Regions from separate parts of the Arthrobacter sp. 9MFCol3.1 genome, predicted to be linked through region 3. Evidence: predicted binding sites of a transcription regulator. Region 3 holds the regulator's gene; each other region holds the start of a gene.
What was found. Region 3 encodes LexA, which represses DNA repair genes until DNA is damaged. Its sites were predicted from a motif close to TCGAACANNTGTTCGA; they were not measured.

Region 1 (3,251 bases), on a different contig from region 3:
GCTCTCCGCCCACGGAAACAAAACCCGAACGTGCCGAGCGTCATACCAGTCTAAAGGGAAAAGCTGAAAGAACGGTGCTAGCGGCTGTTACCGATCCATTGAGGATCGGTTTCTTCGCCAAGGTCCCCGCCGGGCCCGCCCATCGGGCTCTGGCCCAGCTCGTCGGCCTGGAACAGCTCGAGCGGGTCCTGGCCGAAGGCGCCGGCCGGAACGGCGAAGCCCAGGTGCGTCCATGCCGGCGCCAGGGCAATGCGGCCGCGCGGCGTCCGGCCCAGCAGTCCCTCCCGCACCAGATAGGGCTCGGCGACCGTTTCCACGGTCTCCGTTTCCTCGCCGACGGCGATCGCGAGCGTGGACAGGCCGACCGGCCCGCCGCCGAACTTGGTAATGAGGGCCTCGAGAACGGCACGGTCCAGCCGGTCCAGGCCGCGCTTGTCCACCTCATACATGTCCAGGGCCGCAGACGCCGCCCGCGCATCGATTTGCTCAATGCCGTGCACGAGCGCCCAGTCCCGGACGCGGCGCAGGAGCCGGTTGGCGATGCGCGGCGTGCCCCGGGACCGGCCGGCGATCTCGCTGAATCCGGCGGAATTGACCTTCAGGTCCAGCAGGCCGGCGGAACGGCGCAGGACCAGTTCCAGCTCCTCGACGGAGTAAAACTCAAGGTGGCCGGTGAAACCGAAGCGGTCCCGCAGCGGCCCGGGAAGGAGGCCCGCCCGCGTGGTGGCGCCGACGAGGGTGAAGGGCGGCAGCTCCAGCGGAATGGCCGTGGCGCCGGCGCCCTTGCCGACGACGATATCGACGCGGAAATCCTCCATCGCCATGTACAGCATTTCCTCGGCCGGCCGGGACATGCGGTGGATTTCATCCAGGAACAGGACCTCGCCCTCGGAGAGCGAGGAAAGGATGGCCGCGAGGTCACCCGCGTGCTGGATGGCCGGGCCGCTGCTGATCCGCAGCGGGACGTTCATTTCGGCCGCGATGATCATGGACAGGGTGGTCTTGCCCAGGCCGGGAGGGCCCGAGAGCAGCACGTGGTCCGCGCTGCGGCCACGCATGCGCGAGGCCTCCAGGACGAGGGAGAGCTGCTTGCGGACCCGGTGCTGGCCCACGAAGTCGTGCAGGTTCTTGGGCCGCAGGGCGGCTTCGATGACCCGCTCCTCCGGCTCCTCTCCCCCGGCGACGATCGACGGCTCAGCCACGCGCGCCTACCCGGTTTCCGGCGCGGGCGCCGTCCTGGCCCAGCCAGCGCAGCGTCGCGCGGAGAATCTCCGCCACATTGCCGTTGGCGGCAAGGTCCGGGGAATCAGCCAGGGACTTGTCGATGCTGGCCGTGGCATCCTTTTCGGACCAGCCCAGGCTAGTCATCGCGGCCACCACCTGCGGCTTCCAGACTGATTCCGCGGACACGGCCGCCACGGGCGCGCCGGCAGTGCCGTGCGGCACAAGCTTGCCGGCGAGTTCGAGCACGATCCGGCCGGCCACCTTCGGTCCGATGCCGGGGACCTTCGTGAAGGCCTTGCCGTCGCCGGAGTGTGCGGCCACCCGGATGGCTTCCGGCTCGTGGACGGCCAGCACAGCCAGGGCGAGGCGGGGACCGACGCCGCTGACGCTGAGCAGCACGTCAAACACCTCGCGCTCGTCATCGCTCGCGAAGCCGAACAGGGTCAGCGAGTCCTCCCGCACGATCAGGGACGTGAACAGCTTTCCCCCTTCACCCACCCGGAGGCCGCTGAGGGTCTGCGGTGTGGCGTTGACGCTCATGCCGGCGCCGTTGAGGTCGATCACGGCGGAGGACAGGCCAACATGCGCAACGGTTCCGCGAAGAAAACTGATCAAGGCCGGGCTCCTGGTCTAACTGACGTCTGTAACTGGGGGATTGAAGAAAGTACGGCCCGGCACGCCGGCTATCCGAACATATCTACGAATACCCTACCAAGCTCCGCGGCGCCACGGCCGGACATTCAGCGCGCACGGCGCGCTTTTGCCTCCGCGTCCGCCCACGCCCGCTGCGCCGGAGTGAGGGCCTGGCTGCCCGGCCCCGTCGTCGAGACGGCGGCGCCGCTGCCGGCCCGCCAGGCATGGGTGATGGCCAACGCGAGGGCGTCGGCGGCGTCGGCCGGGCGCGGGGGCGCGTCCAGCCGGAGGATCTTGGTCACCAGCTTGGTGACGGCGTCCTTGTTCGAGGTCCCGCTTCCCGTCACGGCGGCCTTGACCTCCGACGGGGTGTGCAGCGCCACCGGGATGCCACGGCGCGCGGCGGCCGCAATCACCACGCCGGAGGCCTGCGCCACCCCCATGACCGTGCTGACGTTGAGCTGGGAAAAGACCCGTTCCACGGCGAGGACGTGCGGCTCGTACTTGTCCAGCCACTCATCGATGGATGTGGCGATGACCAGCAGCCGCTGGTCCAGGCTCTCCTCGGGGGAAGTTCCCACGACGCCGAAGGCCACCATGGTGGCCCGCCGGTTCCGCTCGACGTCGACGACGCCGATCCCGCAACGGGTGAGGCCCGGGTCAACCCCCAACACGCGCAGCGTCACGCTTGGGCCGTCAAGACCGGGCCTCAACGTCTCGGCGAGGTGAGCGCGTCACTCAGCTTCCAGTGCGGCCTGCACTTCGTCGCTGAGGTCGGCGTTGCTGTAGACGTTCTGGACGTCGTCGAGCTCTTCCAGGGCGTCCACGAGCTTCATGAACTTCTTGGCGGCGTCGAGGTCCAGCGGCACCTGCATGGACGGCACAAACTCGGCCTCGTCGGTGTCGTACTCGATGCCGGCTTCCTTGAGGGCATCGCGGATGGCCTGCAGGTCGGTCGGCTCGGAGTGGATCTCGAAGCTGTCGCCGTTGTCCTTGACTTCCTCTGCCCCGGCGTCGAGGACTGCCATCAGGACGTCGTCCTCGCTGAGGCCGTTCTTCGGCAGCGAAACGACGCCCTTGCGGGAGAAGAGGTAGCTGACGGAGCCGGGATCGGCGATCGTGCCGCCGTTGCGGGAGATGGCGAGCCGGACCTCGGAGGCGGCACGGTTCTTGTTGTCCGTGAGGCACTCGATCAGCAGCGCGGAACCCTGCGGGCCGCGGCACTCGTACATGATTTCCGTGTAGTCGACGACCTCGCCGGTGAGCCCGGCGCCGCGCTTGATGGCGCGGTCGATATTGTCAGCGGGCACCGACGTCTTCTTGGCCTTGGTGACGGCCAGTTCCAGGCTGGGGTTGCCGGAGAGGTCAGGGCCGCCCATGCGCGCCGCGACTTC
Region 2 (3,251 bases), on a different contig from region 3:
GCGCCGCCAGCAGCGGCCGAACGTCCGGTGGCCTGCCGGGTGTCGCCGCCGATCCAGTGCCGGGACTCGGTGGCGGGATCGACAAGCCAGATCCGTCCGTCGTGCCGGATGGCGAGGGGCTTGCCTGCCGGGTCGAGCCGGACTTGAAGGTCAAGGGTTCGTACGGGGATTTCGGAACTGAGGGTCATGGGGGGTCCTTCGTGGTGCGGTGCTGCGGGGGTGTGCTGGTCTTAGGCGGCTTTGACGAGGGGGAGTTCGTCCCAGTGGGTGGTGTAGCGGGGGGAGAGCATGTCCCGTTTCATGGTCCAGTCCGGCCCGCCCCGTATGCCGGCGTGGCCGAGGCCGATGGAGCCGCGCCCGTACCGGCGAGTCACGTCTTCCAGGAGTGTTCCGATGCGGCGTTCCTCGTGCGGGTTTTCGAACAGGGCCAGCGGCGCCTGGTTGCCGGTGGGCCGCAGGTCGGTGACCATGATGCCGGCCCGGGCGTACTTGATGCCTTCGTGGATGTGGGGGAGGAGCGCGCGGGCGGCCCGGGTGAGCAGGACGGGATCGGCGGTGGGCATCGGCAGCGGCACGCACACCGACGGGTAGGAAGCGTCGTTCGGGTTGAAGTGCGAGGTGCCGGCGAAGGCGGTGAGGACCTTGGCCTGGAGGCCGTGTTTGGCCAGCCGGGCCGAGGCCTGCTGGCCGTAGACGCTCATGACCTGCCGCATGCCGGCGGCGGTGGAGATGGGGGTGGCGAAGGAACGCGAAAAGATGAGCTGGTCCCGGCCGATCCGTTCTTCCTCCATCGGGATGCACGGGGTGCCCTGCAGTTCCAGGACGGTGCGCATCATGACCACGGAGAAGCGGTCCCGGATCATCACCGGGTCGGCCCGGGACAGGTCAAGGATCGAATGGAGCCCTAGGGCGTTGAGGCGTTTGGTCAGCCGCGCCGCGACGCCCCAGATCTCGATCACGGACAGCCGGCCCATGAGCGCTTCCCGGGCGGCGGCGGGCACGGAGTCCCAGTGGCAGACGCCGTCGAAGGCGGGGTTGTGCTTGGCCCATTTGTTGGCCAGTTTCGCCAGGGTCTTGGTCCCGGCGATCCCGACGCAGACCGGAACCCCGACGTTCCGCCGCACGGCTGCCTTCATGGTCTGGCCCAGGGCCAGCAGGTCCTCCGGCGCGCCTTTGACGCCGAGGAAGGCCTCGTCGATGCTGTAGACCTCCAGCCAGGCGCTGTAGCGGCCGAGCAGTTCCATCACCCGGGCGCTGATGTCCCCATAGAGCTCGTAGTTGCTGGATAGCGCAACGAGCCCCCATTCCTGGGCCCGCGGGGCGAGTTTGAACCACGGCTCACCCAGGGTGATGCCGAGGGCCTTGGCTTCCGGGGACCGGGTGACGGCGCAGCCGTCGTTGTTGGACAGGACGACGACGGGCCGGCCTTCGAGGGACGGGTCGAATGCCCGCTCGGCCGAGGCGTAGAAGCAGTTCACGTCCACGTGCGCGATCTGCGGCATCCGCCGCATCGGGGCGGGCTTAGACATGGTGTGCCTCAAACATGGTGCAGGCAGCGGGTCGCGACGCCCCAGATGACCAGATCTGACAAGGATGGCACCCGGATGTCCGGGTACGCCGGATTCTCCGCCTGCAGCACGACGCCGGCGGCCGTGACCCGGAGCCGCTTGATGGTCAATTCCCCGTCCAGGACGGCGATGACTACGGACCCGTCCTTGGGTTCCAGGGCCCTGTTCACGATCAGTTCATCGCCGTCGCTGATGCCGGCGCGTTCCATCGAGTCTCCTGAGACCCGCACGACGTAGGTGCTGGTGATGTCCTTGATCAGGTGCTCGTTCAGGTCGATCCGCCCATCAAAGTAGTCCTGCGCCGGCGATGGATACCCGGCCGCGACGGGGACCGGCGAGATCAGCACCGACAACAACGACATGCCCGCATCTATCACGCGGGGACCCACAACAACGCCCACAACACACCCTTATTCGAATATATGTTCGATATATTCAGTGTAGCCGGATGGGCCGACAAAAGATGGACTCTGCCCCATTGCAAACGCTCAGTGGCTCTTTGCGGGCCCCCTGACGTCCAACCGGCGCCCGGGCACTCTCTCGAAGCGACGCGGCGGTTGGCGTCAGAATCCTCGTCCAGCCCGTGGTCCTGGGGCAGGGCCGGCCGCTGTTCGAGGCCGCGGATGTCCGGACGAACCTCAGGCTCAAGGGGACGCGGCCGTTCGGCAACGGCGTCGTTCTGCTCCACTACCCGTGCGACGGCTCCGCAGCGTCCGCCGAGTGACGTCCGAGGACTCAGGGTCAGCTTGTCAGCGGACTACCCGATAGCGCACGTGGGTGACGAGGCTGGAACCGCTCACGTCCGTCGGCTCAAGCTTGAGGTCCGTCACGCCGTCCAGCAGCCGTTCGCCCGCACCCAGCACTATGGGCGCAATGTGGAGCCGCAGCTCGTCGATCAGCCCCGCCGAAAGGAATTGTCGGGCGGTCTGCGCTCCGCCGGCTATGGCCACGTCCTTGCTGCCAGCGGCCTTCCGCGCCTGGGCCAGCGCCGATTCGATCCCATCGGCCACGAAGTTGAACGTCGTGCCGCCCTCCATCTCCAGGGGTTCGCGGGGGTGATGGGTAAGAACGAACACAGGTGCGTGATAGGGCGGTTCCTCTCCCCACCATCCCCGCCATTGCTCATCCCATGCCCCGGGACCGGCGTACATGTTCCGGCCCATGATGTAGGCGCCGGCCGCGAGGATGCCTTCGAGCTCGGCTGCGTTGGACTCGGCTTCCTCAAACATCCACCTGTGCAGGAGCTCCCCGCCCTCGCCCAGGGGTTCCGTCATGCTTTGGTTCGGACCGGCGACGAATCCGTCGAGGGAGATGGTCAGATCGCACGTGACGCGGCTCATGCGCCCATCATGTCACCACTCGGCGGGGCACCGACAGGACCTATGCGGCAGGCATGCCAGTCGGTTTGGAAGACTCCGGTTTGCGCGGGTGAGGGCAGGTCAGCCGATCCGCTCGGCCAGGGACACGATGATCCCCTCCGGACCGCGCACATAGGCCATGCGCCAGATGTGCTCGTACTGGCCGATGTCGCCGACCAGCCCGTAGCCGTCCGCGGCCAGCCGGTCGACGACCGCCTGTCGATCCATCCGAATGACGGAGCCGACAGGGATTCTCAACTTACTCTGAGGGGAACATACTGGGGTGGTGAGGATCGACGCCCGGTCAGGGGCAGAGGGGAGGCGG
Region 3 (3,251 bases):
GAGGCGCTCAAGCTGGTCAGTCACGTGACCAGTTTAAGTGGTAGCGGGACGGGCGCTGAAACTGTGACGCCTGCGACGGCATCTGGGGGAGGTTACTTGGACGGGACGAACAGCTGCTGGCCCGGCATGACACCCGCGGCGTCCAGATTGTTCAGCTGCACGATGTCGGCCACGACGTCGCGGGGATCGCGCTCCGGAGCCACCGACCCCGCAATGGCCCAAAGGGACTCCCCCGGCTGCACTGTGACGGAAACGGTCGGCGTCACCGAGAGCTGGTCCGCGGAATCTGCCGCCTTGGCGGGAGCGTTGAGGAATCCGCTGAAGGACAGGATGAACGCAGCCAGCAGGATCAGGGGGACACCGAAAAAGACGAAGCGTCCGCGCCGGGTGAGCCGCAGCGGCGGCTGCTTCGGCCGGCCGCCGGAAACCGCGCCCATGGCCCCTTGGGGCGCCTGCGGCGTCGCGGCCGTGCGGCGCCTGGCATTGAGCGGGTAGACGTTGCCGTAACGGGAACTGTCCTGGCCCATGCCGCTTTGGCTGATGTCGCCGTGTTCGATGCCACTGTGTCCGATGCTGCCGTGTCCGATGCTGCCGTGTCCGATGCTGCGGCGATCCGCCGCGCCGCCCGGAACAACACCTCGGCGGCCGGTCGTGATGCCCTGAATGCTAGTGCCGTGAAACGCGCTTGAAACTGACATGAACTGAGCCCTCCTGGACCATAGTTGCCGCCCGGCGTACTCACGTACTCGCCGCCAACCGGCCGAACCTTCGAACATAGAACCGAACATCGCTTGCGAACCCAGATCAGCGAAATCGAACACATATTCGAATCTTGCTTGTTCTGTTTTAGCACTTACTAACGAACGATGTCGAGACTCGCTAGAACAAATGTTTGAAAAAGGTCTGCGGCTGGCCTATTTTTGAGGGACAGGACAACCACTTTGAACTCCCTGAGGGAATTCATTCGTAGTTGATCAGCAGGGTCTGACATTTCAGGCCGGAAGTTCCCGGTGACAGCAGCCACGGCAGCCGGGCGCAACGGAAAGGCATTGGCGAACATGGCAGCACAAGCCACCGGCGGCAGGGCCACCCCACGGAGCCCGCAGCCCGCCCGGGCCCCCAAGAGCCTCACCGTCCGGCAAAAGAAAATCCTGGAGACCATCCAGCGGTCCGTCACGGACAAGGGCTACCCGCCGTCGATGCGCGAGATCGGCGACACCGTCGGTCTCGCCAGCCTCTCGAGCGTGACCCACCAGCTCTCCCAGCTTGAGAAGCTTGGCTACCTGCGGCGTGATCCGAAGCGGCCCCGGGCCATGGAAGTGCTCATGCCGCTGACCCTGGACGAGGGGACCACGCCGATATCGGGGATCGAGAAATCCAGTCCCTTGCGGGCCGTGGGCGGCCTGTCGGTAACCGAGCTCGCCAGCGCCACTGACACGGCAATGGTGCCGTTCGTCGGACGCATCGCCGCCGGCGGGCCGATTCTCGCGGACCAGGTGGTGGAGGACGTCATGCCGCTGCCCCGCCAGCTCGTGGGCCATGGCGAACTCTTCATGCTCAAGGTCGCTGGCGATTCAATGATCGACGCCGCCATCTGCGACGGCGACTGGGTGGTTGTCCGCCGCCAGGGTGATGCCCTGAACGGCGACATCGTTGCCGCCCTGCTGGACGACGAAGCCACGGTCAAGACATTCCGCCAGCGGGACGGCCACACCTGGCTGCTGCCGCAAAACACCCAGTACGAGCCCATCCTCGGCGACCACGCCGTCATCATGGGCAAGGTCGTCTCGGTACTGCGCTCCCTCTAAACCGCGTTCCCTCTAAGCTGCGCTCCCCTTAGCCATCCGGGGCCAGGCCGCCAGTAGCGGCCACCCCGTGCGGAGTTCCGGCGCAGGGTGGCGGCCCGGCCTGGGATTTAGTCTTTCGCGGAGTCTTTCGCCAGGCGCTTCAGGGCCGCCATGGCTATCGACGAATCGGTGGTGGGCCAGAACGGCGGCAGCGCGGCGCGCAGGAAGCCGCCGTAGCGCTCCGTGGAGAGCCGCGAATCCAGCACTGCCACCACGCCCTTATCCGAGGTCGAACGGATCAGCCGTCCGGCGCCCTGCGCGAGGCGGATGGCTGCATGCGTGGCAGAGACGGCCATGAAGCCATTGCCGCCGGCCTGGGCCACGGCCCGCGAACGTGCCGTCATCAGCGGGTCGTCCGGCCGCGGGAAGGGAATCCGGTCGATGACCACCAACCGGCAGGACACGCCAGGGACGTCGACGCCCTGCCAGAGGGACATGGTGCCGAACAAACACGTGTCGGGCTCGTCGGCGAACTGCCGCACGAGCGCCGTCATGGTCGACTCCCCCTGGCACAGGATGCTGAGGCCCAGCCGGGGCCGCATGGCCTCGGCTGCTTCCTCGGCCGCACGCCGCGAGGAGAACAGGCACAGCGCACCGCCGCCGGACGCGCGGATCAGCTTCTCGAGTTCGTCCAAAGCCTCCGGGGACGTTCCGCGGCCGGGTTTGGGCAGGTGCCGGGCGACGTAGAGGATGCCCTGCTTCGGGTAGTCGAACGGGGATCCGACGTCGACGCCGGTCCAGCTCGGGGCGCCGTTGCCAACCAGGCCCAGGCCCCCGGCGGCGGGTTCGAAGGCAGCGCCGATGGCCAGTGTGGCCGAGGTCAAGATGACGGTGTGGTCCGCGAACAGGCCTTCGCGCAACCGTCCTGCGACGCTCAGCGGGGCAACATTGATCAAGGCCGGCGCGCTCTCGTCCGGCTGTGAGTAGCCCTGCGCCGGGTCGAAGCTGCTGTTGCGGGAGAACCACACGACTTCGCGGTTTTCGCGCGCAGCCAGGAGGCGTTCACAGAGTTCCAGGATGACCATGAGGCGTGAACGGGCCAGCTGGCGTCCGCCGTCGGCCGTCGCGGAGCTGTCCCCCTTGGAATCGGACAGGGCGGCGCGGCACGCGTCGCGCAGCTGATCGATGCAGTCCAACTGCTCGCTGTTCAGGCCATTGGGCATCAGCCCGCTGGGGACGCCGTCGATGGCCAGCTCCAGGTGGGCGGCGGCATTATTCAGCGCATCCACGGTGATGCCCGTGTGCTTCCGGGCCCCGGACGCGGCGGCGTGCACCATCGCCACGGAGAGCTGGCCCGAGACCGCGCCCGTGACGCGGTCCTGGAGTTCGTGCGCCTCATCCACCACCACGACGTCGTATTCGGGCAGCACCGCCAGGCCTTCGAAGGCGCTGACGGCGAGCATG

Region 1: the regulator LexA is predicted to act here: its motif matches at 1,912-1,927, upstream of ruvA (Holliday junction branch migration protein RuvA).
Region 2: the regulator LexA is predicted to act here: its motif matches at 1,983-1,998, upstream of C560_RS0100065 (LexA family protein).

What each region holds. Positions count from the first base shown of each region.
Region 1 covers NZ_JIBJ01000004.1:286,042-289,292, reverse strand. The annotation lists gene ruvB (Holliday junction branch migration DNA helicase RuvB) at 78-1,202, opposite strand; gene ruvA (Holliday junction branch migration protein RuvA) at 1,195-1,839, opposite strand; gene ruvC (crossover junction endodeoxyribonuclease RuvC) at 1,965-2,543, opposite strand; gene C560_RS0104125 (YebC/PmpR family DNA-binding transcriptional regulator) at 2,592-3,251, opposite strand, start outside.
Region 2 covers NZ_JIBJ01000003.1:14,116-17,366, reverse strand. The annotation lists gene C560_RS0100075 (hypothetical protein) at 1-188, opposite strand, end outside; gene C560_RS0100070 (Y-family DNA polymerase) at 231-1,529, opposite strand; gene C560_RS0100065 (LexA family protein) at 1,538-1,969, opposite strand; gene C560_RS23165 (hypothetical protein) at 2,137-2,292, shown strand; gene C560_RS0100055 (dihydrofolate reductase family protein) at 2,318-2,908, opposite strand; gene C560_RS22815 (hypothetical protein) at 3,008-3,154, opposite strand; gene C560_RS20760 (glycoside hydrolase family 15 protein) at 3,210-3,251, shown strand, end outside.
Region 3 covers NZ_JIBJ01000009.1:114,723-117,973, reverse strand. The annotation lists gene C560_RS0111560 (histidinol-phosphate transaminase) at 1-24, opposite strand, end outside; gene C560_RS24090 (LysM peptidoglycan-binding domain-containing protein) at 93-698, opposite strand; gene lexA (transcriptional repressor LexA) at 1,059-1,808, shown strand; gene C560_RS0111545 (ATP-dependent DNA helicase) at 1,916-3,251, opposite strand, start outside.